DNA from 3 places in the Streptomyces sp. NPDC058231 genome. Region 2 is predicted to be linked to each of the others. Evidence: riboswitches for the same ligand, from Rfam matches in the RefSeq annotation. Region 2 holds a riboswitch; each other region holds the start of a gene.

Region 1 (5,140 bases), on a different contig from region 2:
CGGATCGGAGACATGGTGGATGACCGATCCGAGCCAGGCCGCGTCCGCGCAGCCGTCCGGCACGGGCAGCGCCTCGGCACGTCCGGGGAGGACCTCGATGTCCGGGGTGTCGGGGATCAGGGCGCGCATGGCGTCCGACGGCTCGACGGCCAGCACGCGGACACCGAACCAGTCGCTGAACGCGGAGGCGAACGCCCCGGTGCCGGCTCCGACGTCCAGGACCGTACGTCCGGGGGCCAGGTCCACCGCGGAGGCGATGGCGTCGCGCCAGTCCGCGAGACCGGCGCGAGGAATCTCGCGCGCCTCGCGGTACTCCTCGGCGAAGGCACGACCCTCGGCGGTCCCCGTCATGTCGCCCCTGCCTCACGGCTGTCGATGCGCCGGACAACGGCGAGCCGTCGTCCGGTCCCGGCCCCGGATGCTAACGAGCCGCTCTTCGAATTATCTAGACCAAAGCTCTCGTGGGACACGTTCCGGCATCCGGCCGGTTCAGTCGGCGAAGGTCCCGTGGCGGCCCGCACCGCCGCCGAACCGGTCGGCACCCGCCTGGGTCTCCCCGGCGGTGAGCGGGACCAGGCCGTGCCGGTACTCGGCGGCCAGGGCATCCGGTTCGCTCAGACCGTGCTGTTCACGCACGGAGAGCCGGTCGTGGCGCAGGCAGAGCTGCGGGAACGCGGCGATCTCCGCGGCGAGCCGTTCCGCCGCCCGGCGGGCTTCTCCGGACGGCACCAGCCGGTTGGCGAGCCCGATGTCGTACGCCTCGGCGGCCGCGACCGGACGGCCGGTGAGAATCATGTCCATGGCGCGGCTCTCACCGATCAGCCGCGGCAGACGCACCGTTCCTCCGTCCACCAGCGGAACACCCCAGCGGCGGCAGAAGACCCCGAAGACCGCGTCCTCCTCCACGACCCGCAGATCGCACCAGACGGCGAGTTCCAGGCCGCCGGCCACCGCGTGTCCGGAGACCGCGGCGATGACGGGTTTGCTCAGCCGCATCCGGGTGGGCCCCATCGGCCCGTCCCCGTCGGCGAGGACCTTGTTGCCGCGCTCCGTACCGATGCCCTTGAGATCGGCCCCGGCGCAGAATGTGCCGCCCTCGCCCCAGAGAACGGCGACGGATGCCTCCGGATCGGCATCGAACCGGCGGAAGGCGTCGGCCAGTTGGGCCGCGGTCGGTCCGTCGACTGCGTTGCGGACCTCGGGGCGGCTGAGGACCACCGTGAAGACGGGGCCGTCCCTCTCGATCCGCACCGCCGGAGCTTGCTCGGTCACCGGTTCTCCCGTAAAGCGGTCTCGCAGGGCCGCCCGGCGGAGGATTCCGACGACCGGAGTACCGGATGGTACCGACGGAGTGCGCGGTCGTGGCCGCCTTCCCGCCAACCGGGCGGGATGCCCGGGCGGAGGCACACGGTGCGTCCGCACCATGGACGGCACGTCGAGCCGTCGCCGCACACTCTTCCGTACCGGCGTCGAAAAGGATCGGGTTAGTCTGTCCGTACTACCGGACACGGGGTGCCCCGCCGAGGGCTGAGATCACACCCGTCGAACCTGAACCAGTTCGTACTGGCGGAGGGATGTCTTTCATGCCTGTGACGCATGTTTCCGGCGGTCTGCCCACCGACACCGGGCAGACCGTCTTCGACGGCAGGATGCCGGCGGCCCCCGGCGACCTGAGCGTCGAGACGCACGGCATCGAACCGGTCCCCGAGAGCAACCGTTACGGCGGTCCCGGGCGCCTGTTCACCGTATGGTTCGCCCCCAATCTGACGATGACGGGCGTGTTCACCGGCACCGTCGGCATCGCGCTCGGCCTGGACTTCGCCACGGCGCTCGCCGCCGTCGTGCTGGGCACCGTGATCGGTGCGGTGCCCACGGCCTATCTGGGCACCTGGGGCAGCCGGACCGGCGCCGGGCAGCTGCCGCTGGCGCGCCTCGCGTTCGGCCGCGCCGTGACCGTACCCGGCATCCTGCAGTGGCTTTCCTCGGTCGCCTGGGACGCGCTGATCGGACTGTTCGGCGGGGACGCGCTCGCGCGGCTGTGCGGCTGGCCGTTCTGGCTCGGCGTCCTGGTCATGATGCTGGCCCAGGGCGCCCTCGGTGTGCTGGGCTACGAAGCCATCCACCGGCTCCAGATCGTGATGACCTTTGTGCTCGCCGCAGCGTTCGCGCTGATCGCGTGGCGGCTGCTCGACGGGGTCCACCCGGTCGGCGCGGGTACCGCGCACGGTGCCGATCAGGCCGGCGCTTCCGTCCTCACCAGCACCATCGCGCTGAGTCTGACCCTGTCCTGGGCCCCATACGCCAGCGACTTCAGCCGCTACCTGCCGCGCACCACCTCGCGCCCCCGCATGTTCTGGTACACGATGCTCGGCCTGGTGATGTCGTTCGTGGCCGTCCAGGCGCTCGGGCTGCTGGGCGCTTCCGTGCTCACCGACCAGACCGCCGCGGGTGTGGACAAGCTGCTGGGCGGCGGTGTGCTCAGCGCGTTCGGGCTGCTCGCCGTGGCACTGGCGGCCCTCTGCAGCAACGCCATGAACGACTACAGCGGGTCCCTGGCCCTGCAGACCGTCGGGGTGCGCATTCCGCGGCCCGTGGCCGCCGCGCTCGCCGCGGCACTCGGCTTCCCGCTGGTGCTGTGGATGCATGCCGCGGACACCACGGCCCGCTTCCAGAACGTGCTGCTCTTCGTCGGCTACTGGATTCCCGGGTTCGTGGCGATCGTCATCGTCGACTGGCTCGCCCGGTCCCGGGCGCGGGGCGGCGCCGCGATCGACCTCGCGGCCGAAACCGGCCGTCCCCAGTCCGGATGGATCGCGCTGCCGGCATTCGTCATCGCCTTCGCCGCGGCCGTACCGTTCATGGACACCAGCCTGTACGTGGGTCCGGTGGCGTCCGCCCTGCACGGCGCCGACCTCTCCTACTACGTGGCATTCCTCGTGGCGCTCGCCGTCTACGCGCCGCTGCGGCTGCGCCGCCGCCCACAGCCCTGATCCGGCTCGCAACCGGCGGAGGACCCCGGCGTCCCCGCCACCGGAACGACACCCCCTCCCCACGGAGCGACATCCCATGCCCTCGACATCCGCCGATCTCGCCGCCTTCGTCCCGCAGGCTCTCGCCCGCGTGCGGGCGGACGCCCCGTTGGTCCAGTGCCTGACCAACTCGGTGGTCACGGGGTTCACCGCCAATGTCCTGCTCGCGCTGGGCGCCTCACCGGCCATGGTCGACATCCCGGACGAGGCCGGTCCGTTCGCCCGGATCGCCTCCGGTGTCCTGGTCAACCTCGGCACCCCGCACGCCGAGCAGCGCTCCGCCATGACCGAGGCCGCGCGGGCAGCGGCCTCGGCCGGTACGCCGTGGGTCCTCGACCCGGTGGCGGTGGGCGCGCTTCCGGTCCGTACCGCGCTGGCACGGGAACTCCTGGGCCTGCGACCGGCGGTGATCCGGGGGAACGCGTCCGAGATCATCGCGCTCGCGGGCGCGGGCGGCGGCGGCCGTGGCGTGGACTCATCCGACGACGTCGCGGCCGCCGAGGAATCGGCGCGCGAGCTGGCCGGCAGGACCGGCTGTGTCGTCGCCGTCTCCGGCCCGGTGGACGTCGTCACCGACGGGGAGCGGTCCGCCAGGATCGCCAACGGGCATGCCCTGTTGACGCGGGTGACGGGAGGCGGCTGCGCACTGGGGGCGGTGATGGCGGCGTTCGCAGCGGTCGACGAGGACCGGTTCGCCACGACGGTGGCCGCCGTGGCCGCGTACACGGTGGCCGCCGAGCAGGCCGCGAAGGAGGCGTCCGGCCCCGGCAGCTTCGCCGTCGCGTTCCTGGACGCACTCGCCGCACTGGGAGGGACGGATCTCGCCGGACGGATGGCTCTCGCATGACCGCGGCACCGGTCGATCTGTCGGTCTACCTGGTCACGGACACGGCCCAGTGCGCCGCCCACGGCCGGAGCGTGGCCGGAACCGTCGCCCTGGCAGTGGCCGGAGGCGTCACCGCCGTGCAGATCCGGGAGAAGCACGCCGACGGCGGGGAGTTCCTGCGCACGGTGCTTGAGGTGGCCGCCGTACTCCCCGAACGAGTGGCGCTGATCGTCAACGACCGGGTGGACGTGTTCCTGGCGGCCCGTGCCGCCGGCGCACGTGTGACGGGGGTTCACGTCGGCCAGTCGGATCTGCCACCCGCCGCCGTACGCGAACTGATCGGGGAGCACGCGGTTCTGGGCCTGAGCGCGGCCACGCCCGCCGAACTGCGCGCCGCCGCCGAGGATCCGGCAGGCATCCACCACGTGGGCATCGGGGCGCTGCACGCGACCCGGACCAAGGCGGACGCCCCGGCCGCACTCGGCCGGGCAGGCTTCGCCCGCCTCGCCCGGCTCGGTGGCCTGCCCGCCGTGGCCATCGGCGGCATCACCCCGGACGACCTGCCACACCTGCGGGAGGCCGGAGCGGTGGGGGCCGCCGTCGTCTCCGGTATCTGCGCCGCCGAGGATCCCCGCGCGGCGGCCCGTGCGTACGCTCTGGCCTGGACCCGTACCCAAGAGGAGAACTCCGCATGACCGCACCGCCCCGCGTGCTGACGATCGCCGGATCCGACTCCGGCGGAGGAGCCGGGATCCAGGCCGACCTGAAGACGATGCTGGCGCTCGGCGCCCACGGCATGAGCGTGCTCACAGCTGTCACGGCGCAGAACTCCCTGGGCGTGCAGGGTGCGTGGGAGCTCCCCGTGGAGGCGGTCCGTGCGCAGTACCGCAGCGTCGTCGACGATATCGGCGTCCAGTCGGTGAAGACCGGGATGCTCTCCTCCCCCGCCCTGGTCACGGCGGTCGCCGAGCTGCTGTCGGATTCGGCGGTCCCGGTGGTCGTGGACCCGGTGAGCGTCTCCAAGCACGGGGACCGGCTGCTGGCCGACGAGGCCCTGGACGCGGTACGGACCGAACTGCTGCCGACCGCGACGGTGGCCACGCCCAATCTCGACGAGGTGGCGCAGCTCACCGGCGTAGCGGTGTCGGACGAGGCGGACATGCGCCGCGCCGCCGCGCGACTGCTCGCGTACGGGCCCCGCTGGGTGCTGGTGAAGGGCGGTCACCTGCCGGGTGAGGCGGTGGACCTGCTCACCGACGGCGACGAGGAGCACTGGCTGCGCGCC
Region 2 (5,140 bases):
CGCGCCGCCCGGCACGGCACCTCGCCGCGTTGTCGCATCACCCGAGTACATCCAGTACGCGGGCGATGCTCCGCCTTGCGATGCACCGCACCGGACGCCGCGAGCTTCCCGGCAAACCTTTCCGGTCACAGCACTAGGCGGCCGCGGGCAGCACCACGGTCTCGGACGCGTCGAAGGTCACGCCCACGGTCGCGCCCTCCTGGGGGACCTCCCGCAGCGGGCACTCCGCCTCCAGCCGGGGTCCGCTCCCGGGGTGCAGGGTCACGGCCACATGGCCGCCCCGGAAGGTGCGCGCGCCGACCTTGCAGCGCAGCCCGTCGCCGGGCGCTCCCATCCGTACGCCCGCCGGACGCACCAGCAGGTCGCACGGGCCCTGCGGCGAACCGTCCGGCACCGGCACCCTGCCCCACGCCGTGCCGGCGACCGCGCCGGTCACCGTCGCGTCCACCACGTTGTCGAAGCCGAGGAACCGGGCGACGAACGCGGAGGCGGGCCGCTGCCAGACCTCCAGCGGGGTTCCCGTCTGGGCGATCCGTCCGTCACGCATCACGACGACCCGGTCGGCGAGGGCGAACGCCTCCCCCTGGTCATGGGTGACGGCGAGCACCGTCGTGCCGAGCCGGGCGAACAGCGCGCGCAGTTCGACGACGAGGCGCTCGCGCAGGCTGCGGTCGAGCTGACCGAGGGGTTCGTCCAGCATGAGCAGCTTCGGACGCGGGGCGAGCGCCCGGGCGAGGGCCACGCGCTGCTGTTCGCCGCCGGAGAGCGCGGCGACGGCGCGCCGTTCGGCGCCCGGCAGACCCACCAGTTCGAGGAGCTCGGCGACTCTGCGGTCCTGGTCGCCGCGGGACGCACCACGCATGCGCAGCCCGAAGGCCACGTTGGCGCCGACGTCGCGGTGCGGGAACAGCTGATGGTCCTGGAACATCAGGCCGAGCCCGCGCCGGTGCACCGGTACGCCGGTCTGGTCGGCGCCGTCGAGGAGCACCCGGCCGCCGTCCGGCGGGTGCAGTCCGGCCACCACACGCAACAGTGTCGACTTGCCGCTGCCGCTCGGCCCCAGCACGCAGACGGTCTCGTGGTCCGCGACCTCCAGGTCCACCGCGTCGAGCGCCGTGCGCTCCCCGAAACGGACCGTGGCGGATTCCAGTGTCAGCATCTCCAGAACACCCCGAGCATCGTCAGAACTCCCCGGACCTGTCCGGGCGGATACGTTCGAGCGCCAGCAGCGACACTGCGCAGACCAGCATCAGAATCGTGCTGAGGGCCATCGCCTGGCCGTAGTTGAGCTCCCCGGACCGGCCCAGCAGCCGGGCGACGGCGACCGGGAGCGTCGGGTTGTCGGGCCGTGCGATGAAGACCGTCGCCCCGAACTCGCCGAGCGACACGGCGAAGGCGAAGCCCGCCGCCACCAGCAGCGCCCGCCGTACCAGCGGCAGATCGACCTCGCGCCAGGCCCGCAGCGGTGACGCCCCGAGCACCGACGCCGCCTCCCGGAGCCGCACGTCCACAGCCCGCAGTATTGGCAGCATGGTCCGTACGACGAAGGGGACGCCGACCAGCGCCTGGGCGAGCGGCACCAGGATCCACGAGGTCCGCAGATCCAGTGGCGGCCTGTCCAGCGTGATCAGGAATCCGAAGCCGACCGTGACCGCGGACACCCCGAGCGGCAGCATCAGCAGCGCGTCGAACCCGCGGACGAGCCGCCCGGCGCGCCTGGTCAGTGCCGCCGCCGCGAGTCCGCCGACGATCAGCGCGATCGCGGTCGCGGCCAGCGCGTACTGCAGCGAGTTCCAAACCGCTGCGAGCGGTGCGACGAGGAAGGTGCCACCGCTCGCCTCGGCGGACCGCAGTGCACGGTAGTAACCGAGCCCGTGACCACCGGGCACGTCCAGGGAGCGCTCGACGAGGACACCGAGCGGCAGCAGGATGAGCACCAGCACCGTGAGCAGCACCCCGCCGAGCAGCGCCCACTGCCCGGCGCCGCGCGGCCTGCGGGCGGTCTGCGCCGGGTCGACCAGCTTCAGCGTCGCCTCCCGGCGCCGCACCGTCCACGCGTGGACGGCCAGAATCGCGCCGACCGCGGCGAACTGCACCATCGTCAGCACAGCGGCCGTCGGCAGGTCGAGCAGCTGGGCGGTCTGCCGGTAGATCTCCACCTCCAGCGTGGAGTACGCGGGACCGCCGAGGATCTGTACGACGCCGAAGGAGGTGAACGTGAAGAGGAAGACCATCAGCGCGGCGGCGGCCACGGCGGGCGCGAGGGCCGGCAGGGTGACCCGCCGCCATGCCGCGAACCGCCCGGCGCCCAGCACCCGGGCCGCCTCCTCCTGCCGCGGGTCCAGCTGCGACCACAGCCCGCCGACGGTCCGTACGACCACCGCGTAGTTGAAGAAGACGTGGGCGAGCAGGATGGCCCAGACCGTGGCGTCGAGCCGGACGCCGGCCAGTTCGTCGAGGAAGCCGCCGCGCCCCAGCAACGCCAGGAAGGCCGTCCCGACGACGACGGTCGGCAGGACGAAGGGCACGGTGACGACCGCCCGCAGCAACTGTTTGCCGGGGAAGTCGAATCGGGCGAAGACATGGGCTCCCGGCAGCGCGATCAGCAGGGTCAGCGCCGTCGACGCGAGCGCCTGCCAAGTGGTGAACCAGAGCACGTCGAGGATGTCCGGCCGGGCCAGCACCTCGCCGATCCGGCCAAACTGCCAGACACTGTCGGCCTTCAGGCCACGGCCGACGATCGCGACGACCGGGTAGGCGAAGAACAGCGCGAAGAACGCGACGGGCACGGCCATCAGACCGAGCCGCACCGCGTTCCCGCGCCACGCCCCCACGGCGGCCGCACGTCCGGAACGGGCGCGGGGGCGGCTCCCGCCCGGACCCGGTCCGGGGACGGGAGCCTTCGCTACTTCACTACGAGCGAGGACCACGACTGGACCCACTGCTCACGGTTCTTGGCGATCGTCTCCGGGGCCACGGTCGCCGGGCTGCCGACGGTCGCGCCGAACTCCGTGAAGAGTTCGGGCAGTTTCGCGTCCTTGGCGACGGGGTTCACGAACATGTTGAGCGGCATGTCCTCCTGGAACTTCTTGCTGATCAGGAAGTCCAGCAGCGCCTTGCCACCCGCCTCGTTCCTCGCGCCGTTCAGCAGGCCCGCGAACTCGATCTGCCGGAAGCAGGTCCCGGTCGCGACCGCGGTCGGCGCCTTCGCGGGCTGCGGCTTCGCGTACAGCACCTCGGCCGGCGGACTGGAGGCGTACGACACGACGAGCGGTCGGTCGGCCTTGGCCTTCCTGCCGCCCGCGGAACCGGAGAACTCCTCGTCGTACGCCTGCTCCCAGCCGTCGACGACCTTGACCCCGTTGGCCTTCAGCTTCTTCCAGTAGTCCTGGTAGCCGTCCTCGCCGTAGGCGGCGACGGTGCCGAGGAGGAAGCCGAGACCGGGTGACGAGGTCGCGGCGTTCTCCGTGACGAGGAGGTTCCTGTACGCGGGCTTCGCCAGGTCGTCGAAGCTCTTCGGCGGAGCGAGCTTCCGGTCGGCGAAGTACTTCTTGTCGTAGTTGACGCAGATGTCGCCGGTGTCGACCGGGGTCACCCGGTGCCTGTCCGCGTCCAGTTGGGCATCGGCCGCGACCCGGCCGATGCCCTTCGCCTCGTACGGGGTGAACAGATCGTTGTCGAGGGCGCGGGAGAGCAGCGTGTTGTCGACGCCGAAGAACACGTCGCCGCGCGGGGAACCCTTGGTCAGGATCTCCTGGTTGAGGGCGGCGCCCGCGTCTCCGCTCTTCAGCACCTTGACCGTGTAGCCGGTCTCCTTCGTGAACTCCTTCAGCACGCCCTTGGAGGCGCTGAAGGAGTCGTGACTGACCAGAGTCACGGTCTTGGAGCCGGAGCCCTTACTGCCGCCGGCCCCGGAATCCGCGTCGCCGGAACCGCCGCAGCCGGCGAGCGCGGTGACGCCGAGGGCGGCGGCGACGGCCGTCGCCGCGAGCCGACTGGTCCTACGGGTGGTACTCATTGTGAATTCCTCCTGGGTTTGACCAGGAAGAGACGCGGCCCCGCCCGCAGCGCGGGCAGGGCGCAACAGCATGAGTTGATGACCGAACTTCCTACCCGGAATGACCCGGGCGAGGTTCAGAGGGTCTGCGGCCACCCTGTTCGGTGCCGCACTCTCAGCGCTGTGGCGCTCCCCTGTCGGAAAATATGAAGTTGAATGCGCGCCCAGATTACACGGGCCCTTCCGGGCTCAGCGCTCGGACGCCGCCAGCTGACCGCAGGCCCCGTCGATCTCCTGACCGCGGGTGTCCCGAACGGTCACGGGCACCCCGTGAGCGGCGATCGCCTCGACGAACGCCTTCTCGTCCTCGGGCCGGGACGCGGTCCACTTCGAACCCGGCGTCGGGTTCAGCGGGATCAGATTGACATGGACCCGCCTGCCCTTGAGGAGCCGGCCGAGCAGGTCACCGCGCCACGCCTGGTCGTTGATGTCGCGGATCAGCGCGTACTCGATGGAGATCCGGCGGCCGGACTTCTCCGCGTACTCCCACGCGGCGTCCAGTACCTCACGCACCTTCCAGCGCGTGTTCACCGGCACGAGCGTGTCCCGCAGCTCGTCGTCCGGCGCGTGCAGCGACACGGCGAGACGGCACTTGAAGCCCTCGTCGGCGAAGCGCAGCATGGCCGGCACCAGACCCACGGTGGAGACGGTGATCCCGCGCTGCGAGAGACCGAGACCGTCCGGCTCCGGGTCGGTCAGCCGACGGATCGCGCCGACCACCCGCTTGTAGTTGGCGAGCGGCTCACCCATGCCCATGAAGACGATGTTGGAGAGCCGCGCGGGCCCGCCCGGCACCTCTCCGTCCCGCAGCGCCCGCATGCCGTCCACGATCTGGTGGACGATCTCCGCGGTCGACAGGTTGCGGTCCAGCCCGGCCTGCCCCGTCGCACAGAACGGGCAGTTCATCCCGCAACCGGCCTGCGACGAGATGCACATCGTCACCCGCTCCGGGTAGCGCATCAGGACGGACTCGACGAGCGTCCCGTCATGCAGCTTCCACAGCGTCTTGCGGGTGGTGTCGTCGTCGCAGCTGATGTGGCGGACGACGGACATCAGATCGGGGAACATCGCCTCGGCGAGCTT
Region 3 (5,140 bases), on a different contig from region 2:
AGGGCTACCTGCGGCGCGAGAACGGTGTGTTCCTCTTCGGTGCTGCCGCCGAGAGGCTCGTCGACGACGGCGCTCTGCACAGTCGCCGCGGCGCGATGACCCAGTCGCTGGCCCGGTGGCGCGACATCATCGGGACACCGGTCTACTGCGCCGTCTATCGAGAGGGCGAGATCGAACTCCTGGCGGCAGCCGACACCCCGGCCGTCCCCGCGGTGGAGGAGTGGGCCCCGTTCCGGGAGACCGGGTACGCCCACGCCATCGGTCAGTGTCTGCTGAGCCAGCTCGACGACAAGGCCCGCCAGGACCATCTCGACCGTCACCCCGTGCAGCCGCTGACCCGCTATTCGGTCCGGGACCGAGCGGCGCTCCTCGCTCGCCTGAGGGCATCGGAGCACGTGCAACCCGTCGTCGAGCGACAGGAGTACGCCCTCGGGACGGTCTGCGCAGCCATCCCGATCGCGGCCGGGTTCACTGCAGCCGCCGTGGCGATTTCTGTACCCCTCGACCAGGAAGACCGGTTGCTCCCCGCAATCGAACGACTACGCATCGAAGTGTCGAGCCTCTTGCGTTCGTTCGTGTTCTCTATCAGTATCTGAAAAATCACTCCTTGTGATCTGCTATCGCGTGCACCACGATGGCGTCAATAGGGCCATGGGGGATCATTCCTGGCCAGATTCATCTACTGCGGGGTTGAACGATGCGCGAGTCGGTTCAAGCTGAGGTCATGATGAGCTTCCTCGTCTCCGAGGAACTCTCATTCCGTATCCCGGTGGAGCTCCGGTACGAGGTGTGCGATCCGTACGCGATCCGGATGACCTTCCACCTGCCCGGCGACGCCCCCGTCACCTGGGCTTTCGGCCGTGAGCTGCTGCTGGACGGGCTCAACAGCCCCAGTGGCGACGGCGATGTGCACATCAGCCCCACCGAGCCCGAGGGGCTCTCCGACGTACACATCCGCCTTCAGGTCGGCCCGGACCGCGCGCTCTTCAGGGCCGGCACCGCGCCGCTCGTGGCGTTCCTCGACCGGACGGACAAGCTCGTACCGCTCGGACAGGAGTGCACGCTGAGTGACTTCGAGGGCAGTCTGGAAGACGCTCTGGGCCGCATTCTGGCCAAGGAACAGAACGCCGGTTGAAGGAGACCGCGCCGACGCCCCGCCGGCCGGTCGAACGCAGCCTCTGCCGAACGGGTGATATGTGCTCCACGTCGAGACGCTCAACGCCTCGCCCTGCGACGCCGGCCCCTTCCGCCCCGTACAGGTCCTGAAGCCACGGCTTCCGCGCCGGGATCTGTGCGGTCCGCGGAGACCACCAGCGCCGCGAGCACCGTCGTCACCGGCACCGAGGCGACCAGGCCGATCGAGCCGATCAGCGTCCGGACGATCTCCTCCGCCACCAGCTCGCTGTTGGCCACCGCCCCCACGCTGCTCTGCGCGATCGAGAACAGCAGCAACAGGGGAAGCGCGGCACCGGCATAGGCGAGCACCAGCGTATTGACCACGGAGGCGATGTGGTCGCGGCCGATCCTGATCCCCGCGCGGTACAGCTTCCGCACACCCATCGACGGATCCGCCTGGTGCAGCTCCCAGACCGCCGACGTCTGGGTGACCGTCACATCGTCGAGCACACCCAGCGAACCGATGATGACGCCGGCCAGCAGCAGACCGCTCATGTCGATGTGCGGGTACAGCCCGTGGATCAGACCGGTGCTGTCATCGGTGTTCCCGGACAGGCTCGCCCAGCCGATGAAGAGCGAACCGAGCAGTCCGATCAGCAGCAGTGAGATCAGCGTGCCGATGACCGCGACCGAGGTGCGGGCGGTCACTCCGTGGCACATGTAGAGCGCGATGAGCATGATCGCGCCGGCCCCGACGACCGCCACCAGCAGCGGATTCGACCCCTGGAGCACGGCCGGGAGGATGAACAGGGTCAGTACGGCGAAGGAGACGGCGAGGGCGACCAGCGCCATCACCCCGCGCAGCCTGCCGACCACGACCACCGCGAGCGCGAAGATACCGGCCAGCAGCACCATCGGGAACTTGCGGTCCACATCCGTCACGGAGTACTGCAGGTCGTGCGGTGCGTCGGGGGCGTACGCCACGACCACGCCCTGCCCCTCACGCAACTGACGCGGGGCGCCGGGCTGGACGATCTCGACGAACTTCCGTCCCTCGTCGGGTCCGGTCGTCACACGGACCGAGGCCTTCTTGCACAGCCCCGGTTCCCGGCCGGTGGCCGATCCCCCCGAGGACGCCGCGGTGTCACCGGTCACGGGTGCCTGCGAGGCGTTCACGTCCTCGCATCCGACCGTCTCGACACTCACCACCTTGCCCTGCTGGGTCTGCCGGTCGAAGCCGACACCGGTGCGCTCGTGCGCGGGCGCACCGCCCGGCCAGAGCACCACCAGACCGACAACGACCGCGGCGGCGAACGGGATCAGTACGGCCGCGATGACCTTGCGCAAATGCTGGGAGACCGGCGCTGCAGGACCGTGGCCGTGCGAGTGGCTGTGGTGCTGGTGTTCCTGCGTTCCGGGGTCACTCTGGAGGGACGTCACAGGGGGGATCATCGCAAGAAGGGAAGAGGCCCTCTGTTCAGTACGCCGCTCCGGGCGTTAGCGTGGTCGCACCTTTGCACACGCGGGAGCTCGGAGCACCGGGCTGAGAGGGCGCTGACATCCGTACATCCGTACGGGGAAGGCTGCGCCGACCGCTGAACCTGTTACCGGGTAATGCCGGCGTAGGGAGTAGGTCTCATGACCACATCGGATGCACGCACGCCTGCCTCGAACCGGGGCGACGAGGCCGGGAAGTCCATCGGCTGGCACAAGGGATACGTCCAGGGCTCGCGCCCGGACCTCCGGGTGCCGGTCCGGCAGGTGCACCTCACCAACGGCAAGGACGTGACGCTGTACGACACGTCGGGTCCGTACACCGATCCCACCACCGATACCGACGTGCGCCGCGGCCTCGCGCCGTTGCGGGAGAACTGGATCACCGCCCGCGGTGACACCGAGGAGTACGCGGGCCGCCCGGTCCGCCCCGAGGACGACGGGCTCAAGCACACCTCGCCCCGTGGCGGACTGCGCAACCTCGACGCGGTCTTCCCCGGGTGCCCGCGCCAGCCGCGCCGCAGCCGCGACGGCCGGCCGGTCACCCAGCTCGCGTACGCCCGCCGGGGCGAGATCACTCCGGAGATGGAGTACGTGGCGATCCGGGAGAACGTCGGACCCGAAATCGTGCGCGACGAGATCGCCGCCGGCCGGGCGGTCCTGCCGGCCAACGTCAACCACCCGGAGATCGAGCCGATGATCATCGGCAAGCGATTCCTGGTCAAGGTCAACGCCAACATCGGGAACTCGGCAGTCACCTCCTCCATCGAGGAGGAGGTCGAGAAAATGACCTGGGCGACCCGCTGGGGTGCCGACACGGTCATGGATCTCTCCACCGGCCGCAACATCCACACCACCCGTGAGTGGGTGCTGCGCAACTCCCCGGTCCCGATCGGGACCGTGCCGCTCTACCAGGCCCTCGAAAAGGTCGACGGCAGGGCGGAGGAGCTGACCTGGGAGATCTACAAGGACACCGTCATCGAACAGGCCGAGCAGGGCGTCGACTACATGACGGTGCACGCCGGCGTACGGCTGCCGTATGTCCCGCTGACCGCCCGCCGCAAGACCGGCATCGTCTCCCGCGGCGGATCGATCATGGCGGCCTGGTGTCTCGCGCACCACAAGGAGTCGTTCCTGTACGAGAACTTCGAGGAGCTCTGCGAGATCCTCGCGGCGTACGACGTGACGTACTCGCTGGGCGACGGGCTGCGTCCCGGCTCCATCGCCGACGCCAACGACGAGGCACAGTTCGCAGAACTGCGTACGCTCGGCGAACTCAACTCGGTGGCCAAGCGGTTCGGCGTCCAGACGATGATCGAGGGCCCGGGCCATGTCCCGATGCACAAGATCAAGGAGAACATCGACCTCCAGCAGGAGATCTGCGAGGAGGCGCCCTTCTACACGCTCGGCCCGCTGACCACCGATGTCGCCCCGGCGTACGACCACATCACCTCGGGCATCGGCGCCGCGATGATCGCCTGGTGGGGTACGGCGATGCTCTGTTACGTCACGCCCAAGGAGCACCTGGGCCTGCCCGACCGGGACGACGTGAAGACGGGCGTCATCACGTACAAGATCGCCGCCCACGCGGCGGACCTCGCCAAGGGGCATCCGGGGGCGCAGGACTGGGACGACGCGCTGTCGGACGCGCGGTTCGAGTTCCGCTGGGAGGACCAGTTCAACCTGGCGCTCGACCCGGACACGGCACGGGAGTTCCACGACGAGACGCTGCCCGCCGAGCCCGCGAAGACGGCGCACTTCTGCTCCATGTGCGGCCCGAAGTTCTGCTCGATGAAGATCAGCAGAAGCATCACGGAGCAGTTCGGCGGTGACGAGCCGACCGCGTCGGGCGAGGAGATCGCCGAGGGCATGCTCCAGAAGTCCAAGGAGTTCGCGGCCGCCGGGAACCGGGTCTACCTGCCGCTGGCGGACTGATTCGGCACCCCACAGGAGGGCCCGCGACCTCATGGGGGAGTCGCGGGCCCTTCGCTCCGACCGGACGGCTCGTACCCGGTACGAGGCTCCGCCCGGCCGACCGATGGATGCGGTATCTCGACTACATCTCGGCGGATTGCGCGCGGTCAGCGCCGGCCGCAAGGTGAGCGGTGGCGGGCGCGTACCGGGCCCCGCCACCGCCGGGCGCGTACCGGTGCGACTGCTACTGACCGCTCATGGTGGAAGCGAGATCGAAGCCGGATTGGGCGCCGGTGGCGCCGTCCGAATAGTCGCCGCAGACGTCCACGGCGCTGAACGTGGCGTCCCCGGCCACCACCAGACGTCCGCCGTCTTCGTCCTGCCACGTTCCCACCAGTTCGGTCTTCGCCAGCCGCAGGGGCTCGCCGTCGGGCACCGGCGGTGCGGTCAACCAGCGGCCGAGAATCAGTAGGGCGAGGAGTACCGCGGGCACGATGACGACGACTGCCGCTCCGATCGCCAGCCCGACGACGGTGAGGAAGAGGTTCGACCGCCGCCGCTTCGGCGGGGCGGGGCGAGGCGGCCACGAGGGCTCGTGGGCCCAGAGCCGCTGTGG

What was found. A riboswitch is a leader RNA that binds a small molecule or an ion and turns the genes downstream of it on or off. The one in region 2 is predicted to bind thiamine pyrophosphate.
Region 1: linked by a shared signal. The riboswitch ahead of ACFVXE_RS20360 (purine-cytosine permease family protein) and the one ahead of ACFVXE_RS30835 (thiamine ABC transporter substrate binding subunit) in region 2 are both predicted to bind thiamine pyrophosphate.
Region 3: linked by a shared signal. The riboswitch ahead of thiC (phosphomethylpyrimidine synthase ThiC) and the one ahead of ACFVXE_RS30835 (thiamine ABC transporter substrate binding subunit) in region 2 are both predicted to bind thiamine pyrophosphate.

The regions. Positions count from the first base shown of each region.
Region 1 is NZ_JBHVWN010000029.1:31,117-36,256, forward strand. Features, by position in the region: gene ACFVXE_RS20350 (class I SAM-dependent methyltransferase) at 1-351, opposite strand, end outside; gene ACFVXE_RS20355 (crotonase/enoyl-CoA hydratase family protein) at 490-1,272, opposite strand; TPP riboswitch at 1,499-1,592, shown strand; gene ACFVXE_RS20360 (purine-cytosine permease family protein) at 1,584-2,990, shown strand; gene thiM (hydroxyethylthiazole kinase) at 3,067-3,876, shown strand; gene thiE (thiamine phosphate synthase) at 3,873-4,550, shown strand; gene thiD (bifunctional hydroxymethylpyrimidine kinase/phosphomethylpyrimidine kinase) at 4,547-5,140, shown strand, end outside.
Region 2 is NZ_JBHVWN010000065.1:22,012-27,151, forward strand. Features, by position in the region: gene ACFVXE_RS30825 (ABC transporter ATP-binding protein) at 134-1,159, opposite strand; gene ACFVXE_RS30830 (ABC transporter permease) at 1,182-2,795, opposite strand; gene ACFVXE_RS30835 (thiamine ABC transporter substrate binding subunit) at 2,906-4,018, opposite strand; TPP riboswitch at 4,089-4,203, opposite strand; gene rlmN (23S rRNA (adenine(2503)-C(2))-methyltransferase RlmN) at 4,247-5,140, opposite strand, start outside.
Region 3 is NZ_JBHVWN010000005.1:187,909-193,048, reverse strand. Features, by position in the region: gene ACFVXE_RS05775 (helix-turn-helix domain-containing protein) at 1-596, shown strand, start outside; gene ACFVXE_RS05770 (SsgA family sporulation/cell division regulator) at 698-1,135, shown strand; gene ACFVXE_RS05765 (YibE/F family protein) at 1,216-2,556, opposite strand; TPP riboswitch at 2,629-2,762, shown strand; gene thiC (phosphomethylpyrimidine synthase ThiC) at 2,755-4,545, shown strand; gene ACFVXE_RS05755 (hypothetical protein) at 4,769-5,140, opposite strand, start outside.